DNA from 2 places in the Citrobacter freundii complex sp. 2025EL-00176 genome. Region 1 is predicted to be linked to the other one. Evidence: predicted binding sites of a transcription regulator. Region 1 holds the regulator's gene; the other holds the start of a gene.
What was found. Region 1 encodes PhoB, which activates phosphate uptake and scavenging genes when phosphate is short. Its sites were predicted from a motif close to CTGTCATAAAACTGNCNNAT; they were not measured.
Positions count from the first base shown of each region.

Region 2: the regulator PhoB is predicted to act here: its motif matches at 4,034-4,053, upstream of acuI (acrylyl-CoA reductase (NADPH)).

Region 1 covers NZ_JBRYHT010000012.1:11,496-26,850, reverse strand. Annotated here, with positions in the region: gene brnQ (branched-chain amino acid transporter carrier protein BrnQ) at 1-699, opposite strand, end outside; gene phoR (phosphate regulon sensor histidine kinase PhoR) at 1,104-2,399, opposite strand; gene phoB (phosphate response regulator transcription factor PhoB) at 2,450-3,139, opposite strand; gene sbcD (exonuclease subunit SbcD) at 3,329-4,531, shown strand; gene sbcC (exonuclease subunit SbcC) at 4,528-7,677, shown strand; gene araJ (MFS transporter AraJ) at 7,842-9,011, shown strand; gene mak (fructokinase) at 9,018-9,926, opposite strand; gene rdgC (recombination-associated protein RdgC) at 10,018-10,929, shown strand; gene ppnP (pyrimidine/purine nucleoside phosphorylase) at 10,980-11,264, opposite strand; gene ACVXHP_RS19245 (AroM family protein) at 11,336-12,013, opposite strand; gene yaiA (protein YaiA) at 12,261-12,452, opposite strand; gene aroL (shikimate kinase AroL) at 12,479-13,024, opposite strand; gene ACVXHP_RS19230 (YaiI/YqxD family protein) at 13,210-13,665, opposite strand; gene proC (pyrroline-5-carboxylate reductase) at 13,814-14,623, shown strand; gene adrA (diguanylate cyclase AdrA) at 14,641-15,355, opposite strand, start outside.
Region 2 covers NZ_JBRYHT010000003.1:19,178-34,532, forward strand. Annotated here, with positions in the region: gene accC (acetyl-CoA carboxylase biotin carboxylase subunit) at 1-267, opposite strand, end outside; gene accB (acetyl-CoA carboxylase biotin carboxyl carrier protein) at 278-748, opposite strand; gene msrQ (protein-methionine-sulfoxide reductase heme-binding subunit MsrQ) at 1,141-1,740, opposite strand; gene msrP (protein-methionine-sulfoxide reductase catalytic subunit MsrP) at 1,741-2,745, opposite strand; gene acuI (acrylyl-CoA reductase (NADPH)) at 2,865-3,839, opposite strand; gene csrD (RNase E specificity factor CsrD) at 4,065-6,005, shown strand; gene ACVXHP_RS09000 (hypothetical protein) at 6,014-6,334, opposite strand; gene mreB (rod shape-determining protein MreB) at 6,312-7,355, shown strand; gene mreC (rod shape-determining protein MreC) at 7,420-8,442, shown strand; gene mreD (rod shape-determining protein MreD) at 8,443-8,931, shown strand; gene ACVXHP_RS09020 (Maf family protein) at 8,939-9,532, shown strand; gene rng (ribonuclease G) at 9,522-10,991, shown strand; gene yhdP (AsmA2 domain-containing protein YhdP) at 11,102-14,902, shown strand; gene tldD (metalloprotease TldD) at 15,050-15,355, shown strand, end outside.

The sequences.
Region 1 (15,355 bases):
CAGGCCAGCCCAGACGGTGTAACGGGTCAGCAGACGCGCTTCGGTCACACCACGCGAACGGGCGGCATTAACGATAACAATACCAAACACCATCGCGCCCAGCGTATCCATGGTCAGATAGCCATTTACGAAACCATTCGAAAATGCTGCGGTTTGATAGGCTTCCATCGCATTGCTGATCGGGCCTGCTGGCCAGACAATCGCGGCGACAGACAGTACCACCAGCGCCAGGATTTTCAGCGGAGCAAGGAAGTTGCCGACGGTATCCAGCAGTTTGCCCGGATACAGCGACACCAGAATAACAATCGCAAAATAGACCACGCTGTAGATGAACAGCGGCAGCGCAGAGTCACCGGTCAGCGGCGCAATTCCGACTTCGAAAGAGACCGTTGCGGTACGCGGCGTCGCGAACAATGGACCAACCGCCAGATAGCAAACGGTAGCCAGCAGCAACCCAGCAACCTTACCGATAGGGGTACTCAGGCTGTCCACACCGCCACCGACTTTCGCCAGCGCGACAACGGTAAGTACCGGCAGACCAACGGCGGTAATCAAAAAGCCAAAAGCCGCAGTCCAGACGTGTTCGCCTGCCTGCAAACCAACCATTGGGGGGAAGATGATGTTACCTGCACCAACGAACAGTGCAAATGTCATAAATCCCAAAGCGATAATATCGCGCGATTTTAACTGATGGGTCATAAAGTCTTACAGCCTGTGGATGTGGTGTTGAAAACAATAAATTTTTGCCTTTCCCTGGGGGACAATACAGCGGCATTTTTACTCAATTCCAGCGGGAAACACTCCCGACCTGGCGCGGCGAAGAATAGTTTTTCGATTTACCGCGTAAATGCAGTCGGTATGACAGCATCTGGAGCGCAATTTAAACGCTTATAACGTTTTAAAGCAAGGTGGGATCCAAAAACCAGAACAATATAGCGATATGAAAATTCGGATTAGCACAAAACACCATTTCATGGAAAAAGGTATGGGTAATAGTTCGAACAAAAAACAATCAAACGTCGCAAAATTCAGGATGTAACTATTGACCACATAAAAAAACCAGCTCGCGCTGGCTTTTGGAAAGATTATCTTACGAATACGGGTTAATCGTTACTTTTGGCCATTAAACGTTCCGGGATGACAAAACTAAATCGCGTCCCTTTGCCTGGCGTACTTTCGATATTCAGGCGGCTATCGTGATGATGCAGAGCATGTTTCACGATAGCCAGGCCTAGCCCACTCCCACCCGTTTGTCGGGATCGCGCTTTGTCCACGCGATAAAAGCGTTCGGTCAAACGAGGAATATGTTCCGCTGCAATACCCGGCCCATTATCCTCCACGCTAAATTCCGCCCCGGAGGCAACATGCTGCCAGCGCACGGTGATGTGCGTACCCGCGGGAGTATGGTTCACCGCGTTATACACAAGATTCGAAATCGCGCTACGCAGTTGTTCCTCATTTCCGCGCACGCTAAGGTGGCTATCAATATCGAAAGTAAACGTATGATTATTCTGACTCAGCGTTTGCGCCTCGTGTTCAACCACACGCAGCATCATCGGCACATCCACCTTCTCATTGAGCAGCAGCGCTGGCGCGGCCTCTATTTTCGACAGCGTCAGCAACTGCTTCACCAGCCCTTCCATGCGGTACGTTTGCTCACGCATGGTATGCAGCGCTTTTTCACGCGTCGTTCCTTCCAGCGGATGCTCCTGCATCATTTCCAGATAACCTTGTAGCACCGTCAGCGGCGTACGCAACTCATGGCTGGCGTTGGCAAAAAAGTTACGCCGCGAACCTTCCAGTTGGTGCATCTGGGTTACATCGCGCGCAACCATCAGCAATTGCTTGTCGGTATAGGGCATCACGCGAATTTCCAGATGCCGTCCGGTATTGAGCACCAGATTGATTGGCCGACTAAAATCACGCGTTTTCAGATATTGCGTGAACTCCGGGTAGCGCAGCAGGTTAAGAATATTTTGCCCGCTATCGTCCGGCCAGCGCAGTCCCAGAACCTGCTGGGCCAGACCGTTGCACCAGAAAATGCCGCCCTCTTCAGTCGTCAACACCACCGCGTCGGGTAGCGATTCCGCTCCACTGCGAAAACGTTTAATCAGATTACCCAGTTCCCGACGGCGCTTTTTGTTACGCAGCTGCATTTGATGCAGCCCGTACAGCAACGGCTCCCAACTTCCACGCCCCGGCGGCGGCGTCATACTTCTGTCGACCCATAACCACCAGGACAAGCGTAATAAATTCCAGAAATGCCAGACAAGCAGGCCGGTTACCGACGCCAGCAAAAACCAGGGCAGGTAACCAAAAAAAGCACTAAGGATAAACGCCGGTATGCAGCAGAGGATCAGCTCCAGTACCAGCCTTTTCCATGACAATCGTTCTAGCAAACGTCTTACTCCATTAACAGCCTAATCCCTCAGGCCCATATTCATGTCAGTCAGAAGCGGGTCGAAAAACGATATCCCGTCCCACGAACTGTCTGCACCATACGATCGTGTCCACTGTGCTCCAGCGCTTTACGCAAGCGGCGGATATGCACATCCACTGTCCGGTCTTCCACGTACACGTTGGTACCCCAGACATGATTGAGTAATTGCTCACGGCTATAGACGCGTTCCGGATGGGTCATAAAGAAGTGCAACAGTTTGAATTCTGTCGGCCCCATATCCAGCGGATCCTCGCCGGTCATCACGCGATGCGAGGTTGGATCAAGGCTCAGCCCCTGCATCTCAATAACCTCTTCCACCGCCATGGGGGAAATACGACGCAGAACCGCTTTAATACGCGCCACCAGCTCCTTGGGAGAAAACGGCTTGGTAATATAATCATCCGCGCCGGTTTCCAGACCCCGGACGCGATCTTCCTCTTCTCCCCTCGCCGTCAGCATCATTACGGGAATATCCCGCGTCATCGCTTCGCGCTTGAGATGTTTAATAAACTGTAGGCCCGAGCCGCCGGGTAGCATCCAGTCAAGCAGGACGAGATCCGGCCAGGGTTCATTGAGTTGGTTCACAGCACTGTCATAGTCTTCGGCTTCTACGGGTTGAAAACCGTTTTGCTCGAGCACGAAGCAGACCATTTCACGAATTGGAGCTTCATCTTCTACGACCAGAATACGTCTCGCCATGATTTGCCCTGTTTATAATTAAATCGTTTGCCATCAATACGGTGCCATTATGCGTCAGTTTTATGACAGATTTATGAAAAGATAGTCCAGGTTTAACGCAGCCCTGTGAATTATGACAGCCCTTAAACAAGATATTACCGTCCTTGCAGGGTTATAATCCCGCCACTGTTTTATCGTCATGGAACTCTTATGCGCATCCTTCATACGTCTGACTGGCATCTGGGCCAAAATTTCTACAGCAAGAGCCGCGCCGCTGAACACCAGGCCTTTCTCGACTGGCTGCTGGAAACGGCACAATCCCAGCAGGTGGATGCCATTATTGTGGCAGGCGATATTTTCGATACCGGCTCGCCGCCAAGCTATGCCCGTGAGCTGTATAACCGTTTCGTCGTTAATCTGCAGCAAACCGGCTGTCATCTGGTGGTGCTGGCAGGTAACCACGACTCCGTCGCCACGCTCAACGAATCCCGCGATATTCTGGCGTTTCTCAACACCACGGTGATCGCCAGCGCAGGCCATACGCCGCAGGTATTGTCTCAACGCGACGGCACGCCGGGTGCGATCCTGTGTCCGGTTCCTTTTTTACGACCGCGCGACATCATTACCAGCCAGGCCGGACTGACCGGACAAGAGAAACAGCAGCATTTGCTGTCGGCTATTACCGACTATTACCATCAGCAATATCAGGACGCCTGTACGCTGCGCGGCGCCCAAAATCTGCCCATCATTGCGACCGGGCATCTGACCACCGTTGGCGCCAGCAAAAGTGACGCCGTACGTGACATTTATATCGGTACGCTGGACGCCTTTCCGGCGCAAAACTTCCCACCGGCCGATTATATCGCGCTGGGGCATATCCACCGGGCGCAGGTTATCGGCGGAACCGAGCATATTCGCTACTGCGGTTCGCCAATTGCGCTCAGTTTTGACGAGTGCGGCAAAAACAAATGCGTTCATCTGGTGAGCTTCGAAAACGGCAAGCTGAGCGCTGTTGAGCACCTTACCGTACCGGTCACCCAGCCGCTGGCGGTGTTGAAAGGTGATTTAGCCGCGATTACCGCCCAACTTGAACAGTGGCGCGATGTACAGCAGGAACCGCCAGTCTGGTTAGATATCGAAATCACCACCGATGACTATCTGCACGACATGCAGCGTAAGATTCAGGCATTAACCGAAGATTTACCGGTAGAGGTGTTATTGGTGCGCCGCAGCCGGGAACAGCGTGAACGTATTATGGCGAATGAACGACGTGAAACACTAAGCGAGCTGAGCGTGACGGACGTTTTTGACCGTCGTCTGGCGCTGGAAGAACTCGAAGAATCGCAACGCGAGCGCCTGAATCAACTGTTTAGCACCACCTTACACACGCTTGCCGGGGAGACCGAAGCATGAAAATTCTCAGCCTGCGTTTGAAAAACCTCAATTCTCTGAAAGGAGAATGGAAAGTCGATTTCACGGCTGAGCCTTTTGCCAGCAATGGGCTGTTCGCCATCACCGGTCCAACGGGCGCGGGAAAAACCACGCTGCTGGACGCCATTTGTCTCGCGTTGTATCACGAAACGCCGCGGCTCAATACCGTGTCTCAGTCGCAAAACGATCTGATGACCCGCGACACCGCCGAGTGTTTGGCCGAGGTCGAGTTCGAGGTCCGGGGCGAAGCCTATCGCGCATTCTGGAGCCAGAACCGCGCGCGCAATCAGCCTGAAGGCAATCTACAGGCTCCACGCGTAGAGCTGGCCCGCTGCGCCGACGGTAAAATCCTCGCCGATAAAGTCAAAGATAAGCTGGAAATGACCGCCGAACTTACCGGCCTGGATTACGGTCGTTTCACCCGTTCGATGCTGCTGTCGCAAGGCCAATTCGCCGCCTTTCTTAATGCCAAACCGAAAGAGCGTGCCGAACTGCTGGAAGAACTGACGGGGACCGAGATCTACGGCCAAATCTCCGCGATGGTGTTTGAAAAACATAAAGCGGCGCGTACGGAGCTGGAAAAACTGCAGGCGCAGGCCAGCGGCGTGGCTCTGCTCGCTGCGGAGCAGGTGCAGTCCCTGACAGAGAGTTTGCAGGTACTTACTGACGAGGAAAAACGCTACCTTGCCAACCAGCAGACTCAGCAACAACATCTCAACTGGCTCATTCGGCAAAATGAGCTACAGACGGACATAAACCGTCACCAACAGGCGTTACAGGCCGCTAAACAAGCGCAAAAAGACGCACAGCCACAGCTGGCGGCTCTGAGCCTGGCACAACCGGCCAGAGCGTTACGCCCACACTGGGAGCGAATTCAGGAACAAACGGCTACGATAGCGCGCACGCGGCAGAAGATTCAGGAAGTGAATGCTCGCTTACAAAGCAGCTTAGCGCTGCGCGGGCGCATCCGTCAGCAGGCGCATACGCAATCAACCGCCTTGCTCGCCGGACAACAGACGTTAATCGACTGGCTGAACGAACACGATCGCTTCCGCTTGTGGGGCAGCGAACTGGCAGGCTGGAAGGCCCTGCTGGCGCAACAGTCCGACGCCAGCACCCAGCTACGCCAGTGGCTGCAATTAAGGGAAAATGACACGCGTAAACTGGATGCGTTGGCGCTTCCCACGCTGACCCTTTCGCCGCAGGAAGTCACGGCGGCGCTGGCGCAACATGTGCAGCGCCGTCCGTTACGCCAGCGTCTGAGCAATCTGCACGGGCAAATCGCCCCGAAGCAAAAGCAGCTGGCGCAGTTACGCGCCACGCTTGTGCAGCGTCAGCAAGAGCTGGCTCAGCGCAACGCGGTGCTGGCCGAAAAACGTCAGCGCTATAAAGATAAAAATCAGCAACTTGCCGATGTGAGAATCATTTGCGAGCAGGAAGCCCGCATCAAAGATCTGGAAAGCCAGCGGGCATTATTGCAATCCGGCATGCCTTGCCCGCTGTGCGGCTCCACCACGCATCCAGCGATTGAGCGCTATCAAACGCTCGAACTGAGCGTTAATCAGGCACGGCGTGAAGCCCTGGAAAAAGAGGTTAAAACGCTGGCTGATGAGGGTTCAACCTTACGCGGTCAGCTTGAGGCAATCACCCAGCAACTTCAGCGGGATGAACGCGAAGCACAGACGCTTTCTCAAGAGGAGCAAGCGCTTACTCAAGAGTGGCAGACGGTCACCACCAGCCTTAGCGTGACGCTGCAACCGCAGGATGATATTGCCCCGTGGCTTGCCGCCCAGGAAGAACACGAACAACAGCTTCACCAGTTGAGTCTGCGTCATACCCTGCAGGCGCAAATCGCGGCGCATACCGAGCAGATTACCCAGCTTCAACAGCATATTGAACAGCGCCAGGCTACGTTAACCGCCGATCTGGCCCGCCATGGACTGTCCCTTCCAGTTGAAGATGAAGCCGCTTCGTGGCTGAGCGAGCGGGCGAGAGAAGCGCAAATGTGGCAGCAGCGCCAGAACGAACTCACCGAGTTACAGGCGCGAATAGCTCAGCTCACGCCGTTGCTGGAAACGCTGCCAGAGTCCGATACGCTTTCCGCAAGTACTGAGAGTCTGTCGCTGGAAAACTGGCGACAGGTGCACGACGATTGCCTCTCCTTGCAGGGCCAGTGGCAAACGTTGCAGCAGCAGGAGGCGCAGGACGTACAGCGCGCCGCAGAAATTCAGGCACAGTTTGATGCCGCCCTGCAGGCCAGTATCTTTGCCGATCGTGACGCCTTTGTTGCCGCCCTGCTGGATGAAGAGACCTTTAGCCGCCTTGAGCAGTTAAAGCAATCGCTGGAAAACCAGCAACAGCAGGCGCAAACGTTGCTTAATCAAGCTCAGCAGGCTCTGGCGAGTCATCACCAGCAGTTGCCAACCGGGGCAGATCTCACGCTCACGACACAACATCTTCGCGACGCGCTGGCGCAGCTCACCCAGCAGTTACGGGAAAACACCACTCGTCAGGGCGAAATTCGCCAGCAGCTCAAACAGGATGCTGAACATCGCCAGCAACAGCAGGCGTTGATGCAGGAGATTGAAAAGGTCACGCAGCAGGTTGATGACTGGGGCTATCTTAATGCGCTGATCGGCTCGAAAGAGGGCGATAAATTCCGCAAGTTTGCCCAGGGGCTGACGTTGGATAACCTGGTGTGGCTTGCCAACAACCAACTCACTCGTCTGCATGGTCGCTATCTGTTACAGCGCAAGGCCAGCGAAGCGCTGGAGCTGGAAGTGGTTGATACCTGGCAGGCCGATGCCGTGCGCGACACCCGTACGCTTTCCGGCGGCGAGAGCTTCCTCGTGAGTCTGGCGCTGGCGCTGGCGTTATCCGATCTGGTCAGCCACAAAACGCGAATTGACTCTCTGTTCCTCGATGAGGGTTTCGGCACGCTGGACAGCGAAACGCTGGATACCGCGTTGGACGCGCTGGATGCGCTGAACGCCACCGGCAAAACCATTGGTGTGATCAGCCACGTTGAAGCGATGAAAGAACGCATTCCGGTGCAGATCAAGGTTAAAAAAATCAACGGGCTGGGCTACAGCAAACTCGATAAGATGTTTGCGGTGGAATCAGCATAAATCTCCAGGCCGGAGTCATCCGGCACACTATGTAGCACAATATTGCATACTCAAAGACGGATATGAAATGGCATTCCACTTCACTTATCCGCAAGCTATCTCTGTTGGCGGCGAACGTTCGCTGCTATGACGTACATCCGGCGTCTTTCTTGTTGGCAGGTGGTATGAAAAAAGTCATTTTCTCTTTAGCCCTCGGAACATTTGGCTTGGGCATGGCCGAGTTCGGCATCATGGGGGTACTCACCGAACTGGCGCGGGACGTAGGCATTTCCATCCCGGCCGCTGGCCATATGATTTCGTTTTATGCCTTTGGCGTAGTGCTGGGCGCGCCGATTATTGCGCTCTTCTCCAACCGCTTTTCGCTTAAACATATTCTGCTGTTTCTGGTCACGCTATGTGTGATTGGCAACGCCATCTTCACCCTTTCCTCCTCGTATTTTATGCTGGCGGTGGGCAGACTGGTTTCCGGTTTCCCGCACGGCGCATTTTTTGGCGTTGGGGCAATTATTCTGTCGAAGCTGGCGCGCCCTGGAAAAGTCACCGCCGCCGTCGCGGGCATGGTTTCGGGGATGACCGTTGCCAATCTGATTGGCATTCCCGTCGGGACCTGGCTGAGCCAGGAATTTAGCTGGCGCTATACGTTCTTGCTGATAGCCGTCTTTAATATCGCCGTTATTGTCTCGATAGCTTTTTGGGTGCCCAATATCAGCGATGAAGCGAAAGGCAATCTGCGCGAGCAATTTCACTTTTTGAAAAGCCCCGCCCCGTGGCTGATCTTTTCCGCCACCATGTTTGGCAACGCCGGAGTTTTCGCCTGGTTCAGCTACGTTAAGCCGTACATGATGTTCATCTCCGGCTTTTCCGAAGCGCTGATGACCTTCATCATGATGCTGGTGGGATTGGGGATGGTATTAGGGAATCTGTTGAGCGGTCGGCTGTCTGGCCGCTATACGCCGCTGCGCATTGCGGTAATAACCGACTTCATCATTGTACTGGTTCTGCTGCTGCTTTTTGTCTTTGGCGGTATCAAAGCCGCATCGCTGACCTTCGCCTTTATTTGCTGCGCGGGCCTGTTCGCCCTGTCGGCGCCGCTGCAAATTTTGCTGCTGCAAAATGCCAAAGGAGGTGAGCTACTGGGAGCGGCTGGCGGGCAAATTGCCTTTAACCTCGGTAGCGCAATTGGCGCCTGGTGCGGCGGTATGATGCTGACGCTGGGCTTTGCCTACAACTATGTAACGCTGCCGGCTGCGTTGCTGTCGTTCTCCGCCATGTCATCGCTGCTGATTTACGGCTACCTGAAGCGCGGCGTGCAACAAGTTGCACCCGCGACGTAAAACAGATTACTCCTGCGGCCACAGCCAGGCCGCACCGCGTACCCCGCTGGAGTCACCGTGCAGCGCCTTGCGCAGGGGCGTTTCGCACTCGCCGCCAAAGACAAACGGCTTCATCAACGCTGGAACGTTTTGATACAGCCTGTCGACATTACTCATTCCCCCACCCAGTACAATGACGTCCGGATCGAGAATATTCACCACGTGCGCCAGTGATTTCGCCAGACGCAGCTCATAGCGGCTCAATGCCTGCTCCGCCACAGCATCCCGCGCGTTAACCAGGTCGATAATCTCACTGCCCTTGAGCGGCTTACCGCTCAGACGCTGGTAGTCGGTGGCAAAACCGGTTCCGGAAATAAAGGTTTCAATGCAGCCTTGCTTGCCGCAATAGCAGGGGACTTCCTTGCGATAACGCAGCTCGTCTTCATCCATCCACGGCAGCGGATTATGCCCCCACTCGCCCGCGGTACCGTTGCCACCCGCGTGCGCCCGACCATTCAGCGCCACGCCAGCGCCGCATCCGGTGCCAATAATTACCGCAAACACGGTTTGCGCCCCTGCCGCCGCGCCATCCACCGCCTCAGAAACCGCCAGGCAATTAGCATCATTTGCCAGGCGCACTTCACGGTTCAAACGCGTACTTAAATCTTTATCAAAGGGTTGTCCGTTAAGCCAGGTCGAGTTGGCATTCTTGACTACTCCAGTGTAAGGCGAAATTGAACCGGGAATTCCCATCCCCACAGTTCCTGTTTGCCCGGTAGCCTGTTCCGCCATCTCCACCAGCGCGGCAATGGTTTCTATCGTTTGCCGATAATCATCACGCGGCGTGGGCAGGCGATGGCGAAAAAGCTGCTCACCCGCATCGCCAAGCGCGATAACTTCCGTTTTTGTACCGCCCAAATCGATACCTATACGCACTGTTTACTCCTCTTCCCGATTAACAATGCAAGCATAGCGACAATTCGCTATCATGCCCGCTGGATTTAACGACAAGGCCGTGGAAATTATCATGCTGTGGTTCAAAAATTTAATGGTTTACCGTCTTAGCCGCGATGTTTCTTTGCGTGCCGAAGAGATGGAAAAACAGCTGGCATCAATGACGTTCACTCCTTGCGGTAGCCAGGATATGGCAAAAATGGGCTGGGTTCCGCCGATGGGATCGCACAGCGATGCATTAACGCATACCGCCAATGGCCAAATTATTATCTGCGCCCGCAAAGAAGAAAAAATTCTGCCGTCGCCGGTTATCAAACAGGCGCTGGAAGCCAAAATATTCAAACTGGAAGCTGAGCAAGGTCGCAAGCTTAAGAAGACCGAAAAAGACTCGCTGAAAGATGAAGTTCTGCACTCATTGCTGCCGCGCGCCTTTAGCCGCTTCAGCCAGACGATGATGTGGATCGACACCGTCAACGATCTGATCATGGTTGATTGTGCGAGCGCGAAGAAAGCGGAAGATACGCTGGCGCTGCTGCGTAAGAGCCTCGGCTCACTGCCGGTTGTTCCGCTGACGATGGAAAACCCTATTGAGCTGACGCTAACCGAATGGGTTCGCTCCGGCACAACGGCGCAGGGCTTCCAGTTGCTGGATGAAGCCGAACTGAAAGCGATCCTTGAAGACGGCGGTGTGATCCGCGCGAAAAAACAGGATCTGGTCTGCGATGAAATCGCCGTACATATCGAAGCAGGCAAACTGGTCACCAAGCTGGCGCTCGACTGGCAGCAGCGCATTCAGTTCGTTATGTGTGACGACGGCTCGATTAAGCGTCTGAAATTTAGCGACGAGTTGCGCGATCAGAACGAAGACATTGACCGCGAGGACTACGCTCAGCGTTTTGATGCCGATTTCATCCTGATGACGGGTGAACTCGCGGCGCTGATTAAAAGTCTGGTGGAAGGATTAGGCGGCGAAGCGCAACGTTAAACCGTGTTTACCGAATGGCGGCTCAATGTCGCCATTCGTCATTTTTACGCTTACAGGTAGCGGCAAAGATAGGATGTTGGCTCTGCCACCTGCAGATGAAACTCGCTACTGCCTGGTACGTTAAACACGTCCCCTGCGGCATAGACTTTCCACTCAGTTTCCCCCGGCAGCAGCACGTTCAGTGCGCCGCTGACGACCGTCATCTCTTCAGGTGCCGCAGTACCAAAGGTGTATTCACCTTCGGCCATCACGCCAACACTGGCACGGCCAGTACTGCTGCTGGTAAAACCGATGGATTTTACTTTGCCGGAAAAGTATTCATTACTTTGAAGCATACAACTGGCCCTATCTTGTGATTAAGTTAACAACCAATATAGGGGGCTGGCGTTCCACCTGTCACGCAAAATTACGCAAGCAATTCCGAAGCCAGCCGGGCGATCAGCACATTGGACAGCAGAACCGGGACATCCAGCGATTTTTGCAGTAAATCGCGATGACGTTGATTAAAACCCAGACAATCCAGCATGATCACATCTGCGCCTTGCTCAAGCAATTCTTTACCGGCATCAATCAGTTGTTGTTCGGAACCGTGAATCGGGTTGGCCACGGCATACACTGGCGGCGTTTGTAACACCTGCCATTTTTGCGTCTGGGCTTTGAGTAATTCCGTGACGGGGACAATAACCCCAACCTGATGCCCTTCCACAATCGAGGCGACCAGCGGAGGAATGATACGTAAAGGTTCCAGCAGCATACTCTTGCGGGCGGTCAGGCGGGCAATTGAGGCCGTACTCATCAGCAGGATCACGTCAAAGCCCTGATTATCGAGCACCTCTACAATACCCTGCAGTGAGCGTTCCACTTTCTGGCGCGAAACATGGGCAAGCTGATGGTCGCTGAGCAGCGTTAAGAGCGGCTCGTCACCGGGAGAGACCCCGTACTCGGCCATCACATCCTCTCGCCGCATCTGTCCCAGCAGACTGTGGTGAGTGATGTGCTGCTCATCAATATATTCCGTCAGGAGCGGTAATACCTCACTCATCGGCACCACGCCAATCGTGAGGATAGCCAACGACGTACCCATTTTTTGCTCCACCGTCTTCTTACTTTGCTGTGAATTCCCGAATCATTGCCGGGCGCTGACCTGCGCTACAAACGCTCAAAAGCGTAGCAGCAGATCGGCGGTGTATTTTGTAAAGATTCCAAATCATTCCAGTACTGTATTGTTATTGTTTAATTTTCAATTTTTACTGTATGCGGCGATATTTAAAAAAATGTGATGTACGCCCGTACTGGGCCTTTTCAGACACCTGCCCGGGCGGTATCCGACATCAGGTTTTGTCGGGATCCTCATAGCGCTTTTTAGCATCCATGGCTTCCTGAGCGGAAGGATGCTCACTGATTAACGAATTCGGTTCGGGGTGATCGGCACGAAGTTGATACCAGGTTACCGTCTGGCCTGGTGTCCCCTTTTCAACCGTAACAATGGTCGCCTGACGCGGATAAGGTGGTTTTGTCGGCATAGCTCTTCCTTTTGTCTGAATGAGCTTTAAGTATAGACACCACCCTGTAACCGTGGCGCTGCCTGCGACAGTATCCCAAGAATGTCTTCCACCACCTGCGAAGGCGGATTGGTAGCATCAACAATGTAATGCGCTGCTTCACGGTACAGAACATCGCGCTGGGCAAGCACTTCCTCTACTTCTTCAGTCAGCGGCTTGCCGGTTAAGGTTGGGCGCAACCCCTCTTCAGGCGTAGCCTCCAGACGATCAACCAGTACCGATACCGGCGCGCTTAAATAGATAACCACACCGTGGCTACGCATGTAGTGACGATTAAATTCGGTGAGAATGATACCGCCACCGGTCGCGACAACCGTTGTCGGAGCCGTGACGGCCTGCAGAGCGGTCGTTTCCTGGGCACGAAACCCTTCCCATCCTTCTCTTTCGACAATTTCCGCCACGGTCATCTGCACGTGCGATTGCAACCAGCGATCGGTATCAACGAACTGGTAATCGATAGCCTTCGCCAGTGCCATACCGGTTGTCGTTTTACCACACCCCCGGGGGCCAACAAGAAAAAGAGGTTGCGTCATCAAAGAATTTCCCCAGAGAGCCGCCGACGAGCGGGATCTGATGCTATTAAAGATATAATCATATCATCAAACTAGTACACCGCCAAAACGTAAAGAAAAAATTACAGAAAGAGTAATGGCGTCAATTAAACCCTACTATAACAAGAATTCACAGGGATGAAAGTGTAAAAAATAAATTACAGATGTTATTTTCTGCGCTGAACTTCCAGCCACCACTTATCCAGCTCAGCCGCAAAATGCTGTCGGTCGCGGGGAGAAAGGCTGTCCGGTCCCCCGGTCTGGATGCCGCTGGCGCGTAGCGTATCCATAAAATCACGCATCATCAGACGTTCGCGAATCGTTGCTTCGGTATAACGTTCGCCGCGTGGATTAAGCGCTGCCGCCCCTTTTTCAATGGCTTCAGCAGCCAGGGGAATATCCGCCGTTATCACTAAATCACCGGCGCTACATTGTCGCACAATCTCGTTATCAGCGACGTCAAACCCGGCGGGAACGCGTAATGTACGGATAAAACGCGAAGACGGGACGCGCAAACTCTGGTTCGCCACCAGAATAAGCGGCATCTGCATACGCTCAGAGGCGCGGTATAAAATTTCTTTAATCACGTTCGGACACGCGTCGGCATCCACCCATATTGTCATAACCTCTCCCCACTCATGTGTAATCGCACATTGTCTCGTGCTTTTACTTGCAGGCAAAGTGCTGTTTCTCCTTCTGCCCATATTCATTCCGCGCTAAGCTTAGCTTTCCCAGGTAAAACAATGAATATCACGCATAGGGAGTGACAAGATGGACAAAAAAATTGGTTTTATCGGCTGCGGTAATATGGGCAAAGCAATTCTTGGCGGCATGATAGCCAGCGGCCAGGTTCTCCCGGGACAAATCTGGGTCTATACCCCTTCCCCCGATAAAGTCGCTGCGTTGCACGACCAATACGGTATTAATGCCGCGCAGTCTGCGCAAGAAGTCGCCCAAATCGCCGACATTGTTTTTGGGGCCGTCAAACCTGGCATCATGATTAAGGTGCTGAGTGAAATCACCTCCAGCCTGAACAAAGACTCTCTGGTTGTCTCGATTGCCGCTGGCGTTACCCTCGATCAGCTCGCCCGGGCGCTTGGCCATGACCGCAAAATCATTCGCGCAATGCCAAATACCCCGTCACTGGTTAATGCCGGAATGACCTCCGTCACGCCGAACGCCTTAGTAACGCCGGAAGATACGGCCGACGTACTGAATATCTTCCGCTGCTTTGGCGAAGCCGAAGTGATTGCAGAATCGATGATTCACCCGGTCGTCGGCGTCAGCGGTTCTGCACCGGCCTATGTCTTTATGTTTATCGAAGCGATGGCGGATGCTGCCGTGCAAGGCGGTATGCCCCGTGCGCAGGCTTATAAATTCGCAGCTCAAGCGGTAATGGGCTCGGCAAAAATGGTGCTGGAAACGGGTAAACATCCAGGGGAACTGAAAGATATGGTGTGCTCGCCAGGCGGAACCACTATCGAAGCCGTACGCGTCCTGGAAGAACGCGGCTTCCGTTCATCAGTGATCGAAGCGATGGTTAAGTGCATGGAACAGTCAGAAAAACTCAGCCGATCCTGAGTTAATATCACCGGACGTCAGGCCGCCGCTTCAGTGCGGTTACGTCCGGAATTCTTTGCTTTGTAAAGGGCCATATCTGCCGATTTTAACCATTCCCGATAATGCTCAGTTTCAGAAGTCAGCGGCGCTACGCCAACGCTAATACGCAAGGCAACCTGTGGAGCGCAGGATAAACGCAACTGGCTAAGTCGTTCATGCACGCGCGACATGGCCGCAATTGCGCTGGTGGCCGGCGTGCCGCACATAATCACCGCAAATTCATCACCGCCAAAGCGCCCGATCACATCGCTGCCGCGTAAAGTCATCTGCAACTGACGGGTCAGCGCGACAATGGCCTGATCCCCGACGTCATGACCCCAGGTATCATTGATGCTCTTGAAATGGTCGATATCAATAATAAGCAACGTGGCGTCACGCTGGTAGCGGCGGCAATTATCAAATTCATTACGTAGCAATAGTTCCCAGTGACGTCGGTTATAAACGCCGGTCATCCCATCTCGCGTACTCATCACCTGTAAGCGGCGTTTATGCTCCGCCAGCTTGATGACCGTCTGATAGCTGACCCAGGCAAACAGCAGCGGATACACCACCAGCATCGGCAGTGATAACACCACGCTCAGTTGGCTGCTGTTAACAGCCACGGGAATATCGGTTAACTGTAACGTCACCAGACATGAAACCGCCATCAGCACGACGCCCGCGAGGAATACTCGCATTCCCCCTGCGCCCATC
Region 2 (15,355 bases), on a different contig from region 1:
GGCGTTCTCAGAGAGGAAGCCATAACCCGGGTGGATTGCCACTGCGCCAGTGATTTCAGCGGCGCTAATGATAGCCGGGATGTTCAGATAGCTTTTTACGGACGGAGCCGGGCCAATACAGACCGTCTCATCCGCCAGCAATACGTGTTTTAAATCGCGATCCGCGCTTGAGTGCACAGCGACAGTCTTGATGCCCAGTTCTTTACAGGCACGAAGAATACGCAAGGCAATCTCGCCGCGGTTAGCGATGACAATTTTATCCAACATGTTCGCCTCGTTATTCGATGACGACCAGCGGCTCGTCAAATTCTACCGGTTGACCACTTTCTACCAGAATCGCTTTAACGACGCCGGATTTGTCGGCTTCGATCTGGTTCATCATTTTCATGGCTTCAACGATGCACAGGGTATCGCCCGCATTCACTTTCTGGCCGATTTCGATGAACGCTTTCGCATCCGGGCTCGGGGTGCGGTAGAACGTACCAACCATTGGGGAGCGTACGATGTGACCACTGATTTCCGCTGCTGCCGGAGCTTCCATACTTGGAGAGGCAGTTTGTGCGACAGCGTTAGACAGAGCTGGCTGCTGCATCACTGGTGCAGCATAAGCCTGTTGCATCATTGGAAAACTTGCAGCTGGCGCCGCACGGCTGATGCGTACAGACTCTTCGCCTTCAGAAATTTCCAGTTCGGAGATGCCTGATTCTTCAACCAGCTCGATCAGTTTTTTAATCTTACGAATATCCATGAGTGGGTTCCGTACTCTTTGTTTAGTGAGATTGTGACAGGCGTTTTACCGCCGTCTGTATAGCATTTTTATAACAGTGAGTGACAAGATGCCACGCATCTCAGGCGTTGCACTGGGTGCTAATGCCATTATATGAGATTGCCAGACTTGTTCGTCATTGTGCGGCTATCTTCTGCCATTTTCGGGTAAAAGACAAAATATACCTTCAATATGCGATTGTCACCCTTTCCGCGCTGTAAAAACGCTACCGGGGATAGCAAAGGCGCACATTATAACTATTTCGTAGCAATTGGCAGCTAAATACTGGTCTTATCAGGGAAGATAATCAACCGTTAACATGTAAAGAAAATCGGATCGTCCGTGTTTTGCAACGCACTGCACATATCGTGAAACTACCGCCACCACTGGCGAAACTTCTTGTAGCGGCAGGCTAACAGCACCGCAGCAAGTGCGGCATAAATAATCGGTTGAGGGGAGATAATTTTAACCGACCACAGATAATGTATGGGTGCCAGGATCGCCACAAGATAGACGAAGTTGTGCAGAAATTGCCAATTCTTACCCAGCTTTCGCTGTGCAGCTTGCGTGGACGTTAAGGTGAGGGCAAATAATATGACCCAACTGACAATGCCCAACATCAAATACGGTCGCGAGATGAATTCCCGCCCCAACAGCGCCAGATTATGAATACCCAGTTCCAGTAACGCGTAGCTGGTTAAATGCAGCGTCGCCCAGGCGAAACACCATAGCCCTAACAGGCGACGCGTGCGTATCAATAATGGCTGTTTAGCGTAGCGCGCCAGTGGAGAGACCAGCAAGGTCGCCAGTAAGAATTTCAGAGCTGTCCTACCGGTAAAGTGCTGGATGTCTTTGACCGGATCGGCGCTCAAACCGCCATAATTTACCGCCCAAAAGAGCCAGATGAACGGCAAAAAGCCGGCAAGATGCAGACAAACTTTCAGGCCGGTAATGTGCTTTGCAGTCAGACGCACTTAAAAATTCTCCTGCAGATTAAGACCACGGTACAAAGAAGCAACCTCGTCGCCGTAACCGTTAAACAGCAGCGTGGGTTGACGCTGTACGTCCAAAATACCGCCAGCGCCAATTAAGCGTTCGGTGGCCTGGGACCAGCGGGGGTGATCGACATGCGGATTCACGTTGGCATAAAACCCATATTCATTGGGTGCGGCCAGGTTCCAGGTGGTCGGCGGGCGTTCGCGCATAAGTTTGATACTCACGATCGACTTTATGCCCTTAAATCCGTATTTCCACGGCACAATTAAGCGGATGGGGGCGCCATTTTGTGGTGGAAGAGCCTTTCCATAAACTCCTACGGTAAGCAGCGTGAGTGGATGCATTGCTTCATCCAGGCGTAACCCTTCAACATAGGGATACTTCAGCCCGCCGCCAATAAAGCGATCTTTCTGTCCTGGCATTTCATCCGGCGCGTAGCGCGTTTCGAAAGCGACATATTTTGCGTTGCTGGTGGGCTCAACCTGCGCCAGCAGTTTATGTAATGGAAAGCCAATCCACGGCACCACCATTGACCAGGCTTCCACGCAGCGCATCCGATAAATCCGCTCTTCCAATGGGAAACGGGTGGTCAGCGCATCATGATCGAGAGTGAGTGGTTTTGCGACTTCACCGCTGATTGTCAAGGTCCACGGATCGGTTTTCAGGCTGCCAGCGTTGGCCGCTGGATCCGCTTTGTCGAGACCAAACTCATAGAAGTTGTTGTAGCCAGAAACCTTATCCGCTGGCGTTAAAGGAAGCGAATTTTGCCAGGCGGTGGGCTTGCTGAAATTAAGCGGCTTACCCGCAGGCGCCGGAGGGCGGTCATTCCCCTTAAACCAGCTAAGAAGGTCGGCCTGCGCAGAGAGGGGCAAAGACAACGCGGCTGCGCTGATGCCTAATGCTTGCAGTACCTGACGGCGCTGCATAAAAAAAGCCGACTCGGCGGTGACGTCGGCTTCTGTAAATGGACGTAATTTCTTCATAACAGACTCCCGGCTTACGCGTCATGACAGACAGGGGATGCGTAGTTACTATGGCAGGGAGTCTCGATATATGCCGCGAAATTTCGTGAGTTAAGTGTAAATTTCTGCGCCGATGCCGGTTATTTCACCTTCACCAGGGTACGACCTTGCACCTGGTTATTGATGATGGCATCGGCGAACTTCGGCGCATCCGTCAGCGCAATCTCCGTGGCGGCCTGAGTATAGAATGATTCCGGCAGATCCTTAACCAAACGCGCCCAGGCTTCTGCGCGACGTGCCGGCGGGGTCATCACCGAGTCCACCCCTTGCAAACGTACATTACGCAGAATGAATGGCATAACGGTGGTCGGCAGCGCGAAACCGCCCGCCAGGCCGCAGGCGGCCACGCAGCCCCCGTAGTTCATCTGTGCCAGGACTTTCGCCAGCACTTTATCGCCAACGGTATCAATTGCGCCGGCCCACAGCTGTTTTTCCAACGGGCGAGATTCAGCAAACTCATCGCGGCCAAGAATACGGTTAGCGCCCAGGCTCTTCAGGTAGTCGTGGGTGCTTTCACGTCCTGATACGGCTGCAACCTGATAGCCCAGCTTATGCAGTAATGCAACGGCAGTGCTGCCCACGCCGCCGCTGGCGCCGGTGACGACAATTTCACCGTCTTGCGGGCGAATACCTGCATCCTCAAGCGCCATGACGCACAGCATGGCGGTAAAACCGGCGGTACCGATGACCATCGCTTTACGCCCGTCCAGCCCTTGCGGCAGCGCTACCAGCCAGTCGCCTTTGACGCGCGCACGTTCAGCCAGCCCGCCCCAATGGTTTTCACCCACACCCCAGCCGGTCAGTAGAACTTCCTGACCCACATGAAAACGGGGATCTTCGCTGGCGCGAACGGTTCCGGCGAAATCAATGCCTGGAATCATCGGAAAGTTGCGAATGATTTTACCCTTGCCGGTGATAGCCAGGGCGTCTTTATAGTTCAGGCTCGACCAGTGGACATCCACCGTTACATCGCCTTCCGGGAGCTGGTTTTCGTCGAGGGGTTGAACGGATGCGAGGGTTTTTCCGTCCTGCTGTTCTAAGATCAAAGCCTGCATAACCTGTCCTCAATTCGTATAGTGGATTGGAAAATTGTTAATGAAGACTATACTCGCTAATCAAAACATGATGCCGATTCTGCGCAATAAATTGCCAGATATACCTGATTTGGTAGTATGCCCACACAGTTTGCATAAATTGGCGGATTTTGCGTTCAGTTTTGCCTTTTCGAGTCGCTTTATCTCTTTCATACCTGTTTCATAACTGTCGGAGTTAACACAAGGATGCGATTAACGACGAAATTCTCAGCTTTTGTCACGCTGCTTACCGGGTTAACGATCTTTGTGACTCTGATTGGCTGCTCGCTGAGTTTCTACAACGCTATTCAATATAAGTTCACTACGCGAGTGCAGGCGGTGGCGACGGCGATTGATACACATCTTGTCTCCCGCGATTTCGTTTCGCTGACACCGCAAATCGATGACCTGATGGTTTCTGTTGATATCGTGCGTATCGAATTGCTGCAAGGGGAGCATATCGTGTATGACCACTCCCGAACCAGCAGCTATCGCCCGGCAGGAACAAACAACCTCTACCGCGACATCACCGTACCGTTGGTCAAGCATCCGGGCATGTCAGTGCGACTGGTTTATCAGGATCCGATGGGCAATTATTTCCATTCGCTACTGACTACCGCTCCGCTCACGCTGGCCATTGCATTTATTATTCTGATGCTCTTTTTGTCGGTACGCTGGCTTCAGCGTCAGCTTTCAGGCCAGGAGTTACTGGAGATTCGTTCCACGCGTATTCTGAACGGTGAGCGCGGGCCGAATGTACGAGGAACGGTCTATGAATGGCCAGCGCGCACCAGCAGTGCGCTCGATATGTTGCTGACTGAAATTCAAAATGCCCGCGAGCAACGCAGCCGACTGGATACCCTGATTCGTTCCTATGTTGCGCAGGATACAAAAACCGGGCTGAGTAACCGTCTGTTTTTTGATAACCAATTGGCCACGCTGCTGGAAGATCAGGAAAAGGTGGGATCGCATGGCGTCGTGATGATGGTGCGCCTGCCGGACTTTACTCTGCTGCGAGATAGCTGGGGAATCACCCAGGCGGAAGAGCAAATTTCAACGCTAATCAATTTGTTGTCGACGTTTATGACGCGTTATCCGGGGGCATTGCTGGCGCGCTACCACCGTAGCGATTTTGCCATCCTGCTGCCACATCGCACGCTGAAAGAAGCCGAAAGCATCGCCGGGCAATTATTAAAAGCGGTCGATGCGCTTCCGACTAATAAAATGATCGATCGTGCCGATATGGTTCATATTGGCATTTGCGTTTGCCGCAGTGGCCAGTCGACGGAACAGGTGATGGATCATGCTGAGGCCGCCACCCGGAATTCGGTCCTGCAGGGCGGGAACAGCTGGTCGGTCTATGATGACTCACTGCCGGAAAAAGGCCGGGGCAATGTGCGCTGGCGAACACTGATTGAACAGATGCTCAGCCGGGGCGGGCCGAGAATATATCAAAAACCTGCGGTAACGCGTGAAGGACGGGTGCACCACCGGGAACTGATGTGCCGTATTTTTGATGGCAGCGAAGAGGTTATCTCGGCGGAATATATGCCGATGGTGCTGCAATTTGGCCTGGCTGAAGAGTATGACCGTTTGCAGTTAAGCCGTCTGATCCTGCTTTTGGGCTACTGGCCGCAGGAAAGCCTGGCGATGCAGATAACGGTTGAATCGCTAATTCGCCCACGTTTTCAGCGCTGGCTGCGTGATACGTTAATGCAGTGCGAAAAATCACTACGCAAACGCATAATTATTGAACTTGCTGAGGCAGATGTCTGTCAACATATCAGCCGATTACAGCCCGTCATCCGATTGATGGACGCGCTAGGGGTACGAATCGCCGTTACGCAGGCCGGTTTAACGCTGGTGAGCACCAGTTGGATTAAAGAGCTTAACGTTGAGTTATTGAAGCTGCATCCAAGCCTGGTGAGGAATATTGATAAGCGAACCGAAAACCAACTGCTGGTTCAAAGCCTGGCGGAGGCCTGCTCAGGCACGCCAACGCAGGTTTACGCCACGGGCGTTCGTTCGCGTAGCGAGTGGCATACGCTGACGGAACGCGGAGTTGCTGGTGGGCAAGGGGATTTTTTTGCCGCATCACAGCCACTTGACACCAACGTGAAAAAATATTCGCAAAGATATTCGGTTTAACCTGCCGTTTAATTCGTTTTCACGTAGAATAACGCGCGCTGTGCCTTCTGGGGGTGTGCTTGTCTGCTCGCCAGGTTGTAACAGCAAACATGCAGGTGAATGACCTTTGACAGGTTGCAAACAAAAGCGAGGAATGCTGCTGATTTTTTCAGCCCTGATGGACTCAGGCCGGTTTTGTAACAAAGGAAACGAACTGCACTAATTTTCACCGTAGCAGATGATTTTTGCGCCTTGTCGCTGCTGCGTGTGGTTGGTAAAGTAAGCGGATTTTGTTTTCCGCCCCAGCTTTCAGGATTATCCCTTAGTATGTTGAAAAAATTTCGTGGCATGTTTTCCAATGACCTGTCCATTGACCTGGGTACCGCGAATACCCTTATTTATGTAAAAGGACAAGGCATCGTATTGAATGAGCCTTCTGTTGTGGCCATTCGTCAGGATCGTGCCGGTTCGCCGAAAAGCGTAGCTGCAGTAGGTCATGATGCGAAGCAGATGCTGGGTCGTACGCCGGGCAATATCGCTGCAATTCGCCCAATGAAAGACGGCGTTATCGCTGACTTCTTCGTGACTGAAAAAATGCTCCAGCACTTTATCAAACAAGTGCACAGCAATAGCTTCATGCGCCCAAGTCCGCGCGTACTGGTGTGTGTACCGGTTGGAGCAACTCAGGTTGAACGCCGTGCGATTCGTGAATCCGCTCAGGGCGCAGGCGCCCGTGAAGTCTTTTTGATCGAAGAGCCGATGGCGGCCGCGATTGGTGCGGGCCTGCCAGTTTCTGAAGCAACCGGTTCAATGGTGGTGGATATCGGTGGTGGTACCACTGAAGTTGCCGTTATCTCCCTGAACGGCGTGGTTTACTCTTCTTCTGTCCGTATTGGTGGTGACCGCTTCGACGAAGCCATCATTAATTACGTTCGTCGTAACTACGGTTCTCTGATCGGTGAAGCCACCGCAGAACGTATTAAACACGAAATCGGTTCCGCTTATCCGGGCGATGAAGTCCGTGAGATCGAAGTACGCGGTCGTAACCTGGCAGAAGGTGTTCCACGCGGCTTTACCCTGAACTCCAACGAGATTCTGGAAGCGCTGCAGGAACCGCTGACCGGTATCGTGAGTGCGGTAATGGTTGCCCTGGAACAGTGCCCGCCAGAGCTGGCGTCAGATATCTCCGAGCGCGGTATGGTGCTGACCGGTGGCGGTGCGCTGCTGCGCAACCTTGACCGTCTGTTAATGGAAGAAACCGGTATTCCAGTTGTTGTTGCTGAAGATCCGCTGACCTGCGTGGCGCGCGGTGGCGGCAAAGCACTGGAGATGATCGATATGCACGGCGGCGACCTGTTCAGCGAAGAGTAATCGGACGCAGGTAGGGTAGCCCGCGGGTTGCCCTTCCGCTCTGATACGAGAATACGCATAGACTATGAAGCCAATTTTTAGCCGTGGCCCGTCGCTACAGATTCGCCTTATTCTGGCGGTGCTGGTGGCGCTCGGCGTTATTATTGCCGACAGCCGCCTGGGTACGTTTAGTCAAATCCGAACGTACATGGATACCGCCGTCAGTCCTTTCTACTTTATCTCTAATGGTCCTCGTGAATTACTCGACGGCGTGTCGCAAACGCTGGCTTCGCGTGACCAACTCGAACTTGAAAACCGGGCGCTGCGTCAGGAACTGCTGCTGAAAAACAGCGAGCTGCTGATGCTGGGGCAATATAAACAGGAGAACGCGCGTTTGCGCGAGCTGCTGGGATCGCCATTGCGTCAGGACGAACAAAAGATGGTGACGCAGGTCATCTCAACGGTTAACGATCCTTACAGCGATCAGGTCGTGATCGACAAAGGGAGCGTTAACGGCGTCTACGAAGGTCAGCCAGTTATTAGCGACAAAGGTGTCGTGGGTCAGGTCGTTGCGGTAGCAAAACTGACCAGCCGCGTGCTGCTCATTTGCGATGCGACGCATGCGCTGCCAATTCAGGTGCTGCGTAACGATATTCGCGTCATTGCTGCGGGCAACGGTTGTACGGACGATCTTCAGCTCGAACATCTGCCGGCGAACACCGACATACGCGTTGGCGATGTGCTGGTGACGTCCGGTTTGGGTGGGCGCTTCCCTGAAGGTTATCCGGTTGCTGTTGTTTCTTCCGTTAAGCTGGACACGCAGCGTGCCTATACCGTCATTCAGGCACGTCCGACCGCGGGTTTGCAGCGTTTGCGCTATCTGCTGCTGTTGTGGGGAGCCGATCGTAACGGCGCCAATCCGATGACGCCGGAAGAAGTACACCGTGTTGCTAATGAACGTTTGATGCAAATGATGCCGCAAGTTCTGCCTGCGCCAGATGCCATGGGGCCGCCTGCGCCAGTACCGGCACCTGCTACAGGCGTCACTACAGCGCCTACGGACACCACGCCGCCACAACCTGCTCCGCGAAAGCCGGGAGGACAGTAAGTGGCAAGCATACGTCACCAGGGGCGTTGGGTTATTTGGCTTTCGTTCCTTATTGCATTGTTGCTGCAAGTTATGCCCTGGCCGGATAACATTCTTGTTTTCCGGCCAAACTGGGTGCTGCTCATCTTGTTGTATTGGATTCTGGCGCTGCCGCATCGCGTAAATGTGGGCACAGGGTTCGTGGTGGGTGCCATACTGGATCTCATTAGCGGTTCCACGCTTGGCGTGCGGGCCTTGTCGATGAGTATCATTGCCTATCTGGTCGCACTGAAATTCCAGCTATTCCGCAACCTCGCGCTCTGGCAACAGGCGCTGGTGGTCGTGTTGTTATCACTGGTCGTGGATATTATTGTTTTCTGGGCCGAGTTTTTAGTGATCAATGTCTCTTTCAGACCTGAAGTGTTCTGGAGTAGTGTAGTGAATGGTGTGCTCTGGCCATGGCTATTCTTACTGATGCGTAAAATCCGTCAGCAGTTTGCGGTGCAATAAGGTTGATATGAATACTCTGTATCTTGCTTCCGGTTCTCCACGTCGTCAGGAGCTGCTCGTTCAACTTGGTGTTACGTTTGAACGGCTGGTTCCTGGGATTGAAGAACAGCGGCACCCGCAGGAAAGCGCGCAGCAGTACGTTTCTCGTCTGGCGCGCGAAAAAGCGCAGGCTGGCGTCGCGCTGGCGCAGCGCGATTTGCCGGTATTGGGTGCGGATACCATTGTTATTCTTAACGGCGAAGTGCTGGAAAAACCACACGACGCCCTCCATGCCGCCGCAATGCTGCGTAAACTGTCGGGCAACACACATCAGGTCATGACCGCCGTGGCATTGGCCGATCGCCAGCACAGTCTGGACTGTCTGGTGGTGACGGAAGTGACGTTCAGAGCACTCACCGATGAGGACATCGCGGGTTATGTTGCCAGCGGTGAACCAATGGATAAAGCAGGTGCATACGGTATTCAAGGGTTGGGTGGCTGTTTTGTCAGGAAGATAAATGGCAGCTATCACGCCGTAGTCGGCTTACCGCTGGTAGAAACGTATGAGTTGCTGACCAATTTTAACGCACTGCGTGAGCAAAGGGATAAACATGACGGCTGAATTGTTGGTAAACGTAACGCCATCGGAAACACGGGTGGCTTACATTGATGGCGGTATTCTTCAGGAAATTCATATTGAACGTGAGGCGCGACGTGGAATCGTAGGCAATATCTACAAAGGTCGTGTAAGTCGTGTACTTCCGGGTATGCAGGCGGCTTTTGTAGATATTGGACTGGATAAAGCCGCATTTCTTCACGCTTCAGACATCATGCCGCACACCGAATGCGTGGCCGGTGAAGAGCAAAAACAGTTCACCGTGCGCGACATTTCTGAACTGGTTCGCCAGGGCCAGGATTTGATGGTGCAGGTGGTAAAAGATCCGTTGGGAACTAAGGGCGCTCGCCTGACGACGGACATTACGCTGCCTTCCCGTTATCTTGTTTTTATGCCGGGTGCATCGCACGTTGGCGTTTCCCAACGTATCGAAAGCGAAACCGAACGCGAACGCCTGAAAAAAGTGGTAGCTGATTACTGTGATGAGCAGGGCGGATTTATCATTCGTACGGCGGCGGAAGGCGTATGTGAAGAGGATCTCGCCTCGGATGCTGCCTACCTGAAGCGCGTCTGGACGAAAGTTATGGAGCGCAAAAAACGCCCGCAAACGCGCTACCAGATGTATGGCGAACTGGCGCTGGCGCAGCGCGTTTTGCGTGATTTTGCCGATGCCCAGCTTGACCGGATCCGCGTCGACTCTCGCCTGACCTATGAGGCGCTGCTGGAATTTACGGCGGAGTACATTCCCGAGATGACCAGCAAGCTGGAGCATTACAGCGGACGTCAGCCCATTTTCGATCTCTTTGACGTTGAGAATGAAATCCAGCGCGCGCTGGAACGCAAGGTTGAGCTCAAATCCGGCGGCTATTTGATCATTGATCAAACCGAAGCGATGACTACCGTGGATATCAATACCGGCGCGTTTGTTGGCCATCGTAATCTCGACGACACTATTTTTAATACTAATATTGAAGCAACGCAGGCCATTGCGCGTCAGCTGCGTCTGCGTAACCTGGGCGGCATTATCATTATCGATTTTATCGACATGAATAATGAAGACCATCGGCGCCGGGTGTTGCACTCTCTGGAGCAGGCTCTGAGCAAGGACCGCGTAAAAACCAGCATCAACGGTTTTTCACAGTTGGGCCTGGTGGAGATGACGCGCAAGCGCACGCGTGAAAGCGTGGAGCATGTGCTGTGCAATGAGTGCCCAACCTGCCATGGACGCGGTACCGTGAAAACGGTGGAAACCGTATGCTATGAAATCATGCGAGAAATTGTCCGCGTACACCATGCATACGACTCCGATCGCTTCCTGGTTTATGCTTCTCCGGCAGTGGCGGAAACCCTGAAAGGCGAAGAGTCGCATGCGCTGGCGGAAGTCGAAATCTTTGTGGGTAAACAGGTCAAAGTCCAGGTTGAACCGCTCTATAACCAGGAGCAGTTCGACGTCGTAATGATGTAATTGAGTAGTAGCACCAGCGCATGTAGGCCGGATAAGGCGCAAGCGCCGCCATCCGGCAATATACACTCAAGGGGTGTGAGTCACATTTTTTTGCAGACAAGGAGAGGCGCGTGAGGCGATTGCCGGGGATATTACTGCTCACTGGAGCCGCATTCGTTGTCATTGCAGCGCTGCTGGTCAGTGGGCTGCGCCTTGCGCTACCTCATCTTAATAGCTGGCGTCCGGCCATTCTCAGTAAGATTGAATCCGCGACCGGTTTGCCCGTTTCCGCCAGCCAGCTTTCCGCCAACTGGCAAAATTTCGGCCCTACGCTTGAAGCGCGTGATATTCATGCGCAGCTTAAAGACGGCGGTGAGTTTTCGGTAAAACGCGTCACGTTAGCGCTGGATGTCTGGCAAAGCTTACTGCACATGCGCTGGCAGTTTCGCGATCTCACCTTCTGGCAATTGCAGTTGCGCACCAATACCCCCATCCAGAGTAGTGAAAGTGGTGATGGAATTGAAGCGGGTCACCTCAGCGATCTCTTCCTGCGTCAGTTTGATCATTTCGATCTCCGCGACAGTCAAATTAGCTTTTTAACCCTCTCAGGTCAGCGCGCTGAACTGGCGATCCCACAGCTTACCTGGCTGAACGGTAAAAACCGGCATCGTGCTGAGGGTCAGGTCAGTCTTTCCAGCCTGACCGGACAGCATGGCGTTATGCAGGTGCGCATGGATCTGCGAGACGATAATGGGCTATTGAATAATGGTCGGGTCTGGTTGCAGGCAGACGACATTGACGTCAAACCGTGGCTGGGCAAATGGATGCAGGATAATGTCGCGCTGCAAACCGCGCGTTTTAGCCTGGAAGCATGGATGACGATCAATAAAGGCGTCGTCTCCGGGGGGGATGTCTGGCTGAAGAAAGGCGGTGCCAGCTGGCTGGGTGACAACCGTACGCATACGCTCTCTGTCGATAACCTGACGGCGCACATCAGCCGGGAACAGCCGGGCTGGCAATTCTCTATTCCCGATACCCGTATCACCATGGATGATAAACCCTGGCCGAGCGGAGCGTTAACGCTGGCCTGGATCCCTGAGCAGGAAGTCGGTGGTGAGAATAACAAGCGTAGCGACGAGCTTCGCATTCGTGCCAGCAATCTGGATCTGGCCGGATTAGAAGGGCTGCGCCCGATGGCGTCCCGGTTATCGCCTGCGCTGGGTGATATTTGGCGCGCCACGCAGCCGAGCGGCAAAATAGATGTGCTGGCGCTGGATATCCCGTTACAGGCGACAGAAAAAACCCGCTTCCAGTCCGCATGGACCAACTTGGCCTGGAAACAGTGGAAGTTGTTACCGGGGGCTGAGCATTTCTCCGGTACGCTGGCGGGCAGCGTGGAAAATGGCGCGCTTACCGCTTCCATGAAGCAAGCCAACATGCCGTATGAGACCGTATTCCGCGCGCCATTGGAAATAGAAAACGGCGTGGCGACGCTAAGCTGGCTGAAGAATGATAAAGGTTTTCAGTTAGATGGGCGCAACATTGATGTTAAAGCGAAAGCGGTACATGCGCGCGGCGGTTTTCGCTATCTGCAACCGACCGGTGACGAGCCATGGTTGGGCATTCTGGCGGGGATCAGTACTGATGACGGTTCTCAGGCCTGGCGCTACTTCCCGGAAAATCTGATGGGCAAAGAGCTGGTTGACTACCTCAGCGGCGCGATTCAGGGCGGCGAAGCGGATAACGCCACGCTGGTATATGGCGGCAACCCGCATTTGTTCCCGTATCTGCACAATGAAGGGCAGTTTCAGGTCCTGGTGCCGCTACGCAATGCTAAATTCGCCTTCCAGCCCGACTGGCCTGCGTTGACCGACCTCAATATTGAACTGAACTTCATTAACGACGGCCTGTGGATGAAAACGGATGGCGTTAATTTAGGTGGCGTAAAAGCCAGCAACCTGACGGCCAATATTCCCGACTATGCAAAAGAAAAGCTGCTGATTGATGCCGACATCAACGGGCCGGGTAAGGCGGTTGGACCTTATTTTGATGATACGCCGCTAAAAGATTCTCTGGGCGCCACGCTTGAGCAGTTGCAGATTGATGGCGATGTGAATGCTCGCTTACATCTCGATATCCCATTGGATGGCTCGCTGGTTACAGCCAAAGGCGACGTCAACCTGCGTAATAACAGTCTGTTTATTAAACCGCTCGACAGTACGTTGAAGAATTTGACCGGTAAATTCAGCTTTGTGAACGGCGATCTGCAGAGCGAGCCGATGACGGCCAACTGGTTTAATCAGCCGCTGAACGTCGACTTTTCCACGACCGAAGGGGCCAAAGCCTATCAGGTGGCGGTGAATCTGCAAGGCGACTGGCAGCCTAACCGTATGGGGATTTTGCCGAAGCAGGTGAACGATGCGTTAAGCGGCAGTATGGCGTGGAATGGCAAGGTAGGCATCAATCTTCCGTACCATGCCGGGGCGACCTACGACATTGCGTTAAAGAGTGACCTGAAGAATGTAAGTAGTCACTTACCCGCTCCACTGAATAAGGCGGCCGGTGAGGCGCTGCCGGTAAATATTAAGGCGAACGGCAATCTGCGCAGCTTTGATCTTACCGGTAATGCAGGGAGTATGAATCACTTCAACAGCCACTGGCTGCTGAATCAGAAGCTGACCCTTGACCGCGCTATCTGGACGTCTGAAAGCCGCACTGTGCCCGCGTTACCCGATCAGCAAGGCATTGAGCTTAATCTTCCCCCTATGGACGGTGCGCAATGGCTGGCATTGTTCCAGAAAGGTGCTGCGGATAACGTTGGCTCGAACGCCAACTTCCCACAGCGCATCACGGTGCGTACGCCATCGTTATCCCTGGGGGGGCAGCAGTGGAATAATTTGAGTATCGTGTCTGAGCCTTCGGGCAACGGTTCCAGCGTGCAGGCGCAGGGGCGCGAGATTAACGCCACGCTGGCTATGCGCAATAACGCCCCGTGGCTGGCGAACATTAAATACCTCTATTACAACCCGAGCGCCGCAAAGCCGTCTCCCGGCACAGCGCCAGCGTCGCCTTTCTCTACCATCAATAACGTCAGCTTCCGTGGCTGGCCGGATGTTCAGCTCCGCTGTGCAGAGTGTTGGCTGTGGGGACAGAAATATGGGCGTATTGATGCCGATGTGGCGATCAAAGGCGATACGCTGTCGTTGAGCAACGGTCTGTTGGATACCGGCTTTGCCAGACTGACTGCCGATGGCGAATGGGTGAATGTGCCGGGTAAAGAGCGTACGTCACTGAAGGGAAAACTGAACGGCAACAAAATTGACTCTGCCGCCAGTTTCTTTGGCGTATCGACGCCGATTCGTAACTCTTCGTTCAATGTGGAGTACGACCTGCACTGGCGTAATCCACCGTGGGATCCGGACGAAGCGTCGCTGAATGGGATTTTGCGTACCCGATTGGGCAAAGGTGAGCTTACCGAACTCAGTACCGGCCATGCGGGGCAACTGTTACGCCTGTTAAGCTTTGACGCGTTGCTACGTAAACTGCGCTTTGATTTTAGCGATACCTTCAGTGAAGGCTTCTATTTCGACTCCATTCGCAGCACGGCGTGGATTAAAGATGGCGTGATGCATACCGACGACACGTTGGTGGACGGCCTGGAAGCTGACATCGCGATGAAAGGCTCGGTGAATCTGGTACGCCGTGAACTGGATATGGAAGCGGTTGTCGCACCTGAAATTTCTGCCACCGTTGGGGTTGCCGCCGCGTTCGCCGTTAACCCGATTGTCGGCGCGGCGGTGTTTGCCGCCAGTAAGGTTCTGGGACCGCTGTGGAGTAAAGTTTCGATTCTGCGTTACCGTATCACCGGTCCGGTTGATAAGCCGCAGATTAACGAAGTTCTGCGTCAGCCGCGCAAAGAAAGCCAGCAATGATTTGACGGGGGCAACTAATTGCCCCAATCTCAGTACATAGTATTGCCGGATGGAGCAGCGCTTATCCGGCCTACAGTAGCCTAACAACGTAGGCCGGATAAGGCGTTTTTGCCGCCATCCGGCAGAATTAAATGAGTAACCAAAACGATGAGTCTGAACCTGGTAAGTGAACAATTGCTAGCGGCGAATGGCCTGAAACATCAGGATCTGTTTGCCATCCTGGGCCAACTGGCCGAACGCCGTCTCGATTACGGCGATCTCTATTTTCAGTCGAGCTATCACGAATCCTGGGTTTTAGAAGACCGCATCATTAAAGATGGTTCTTACAATATCGATCAGGGTGTTGGCGTGCGCGCCATCAGCGGCGAAAAAACGGGGTTTGCCTATGCAGACCAGATTAGCCTGCTGGCGCTGGAGCAAAGTGCGCATGCTGCCCGGACTATTGTGCGCGAC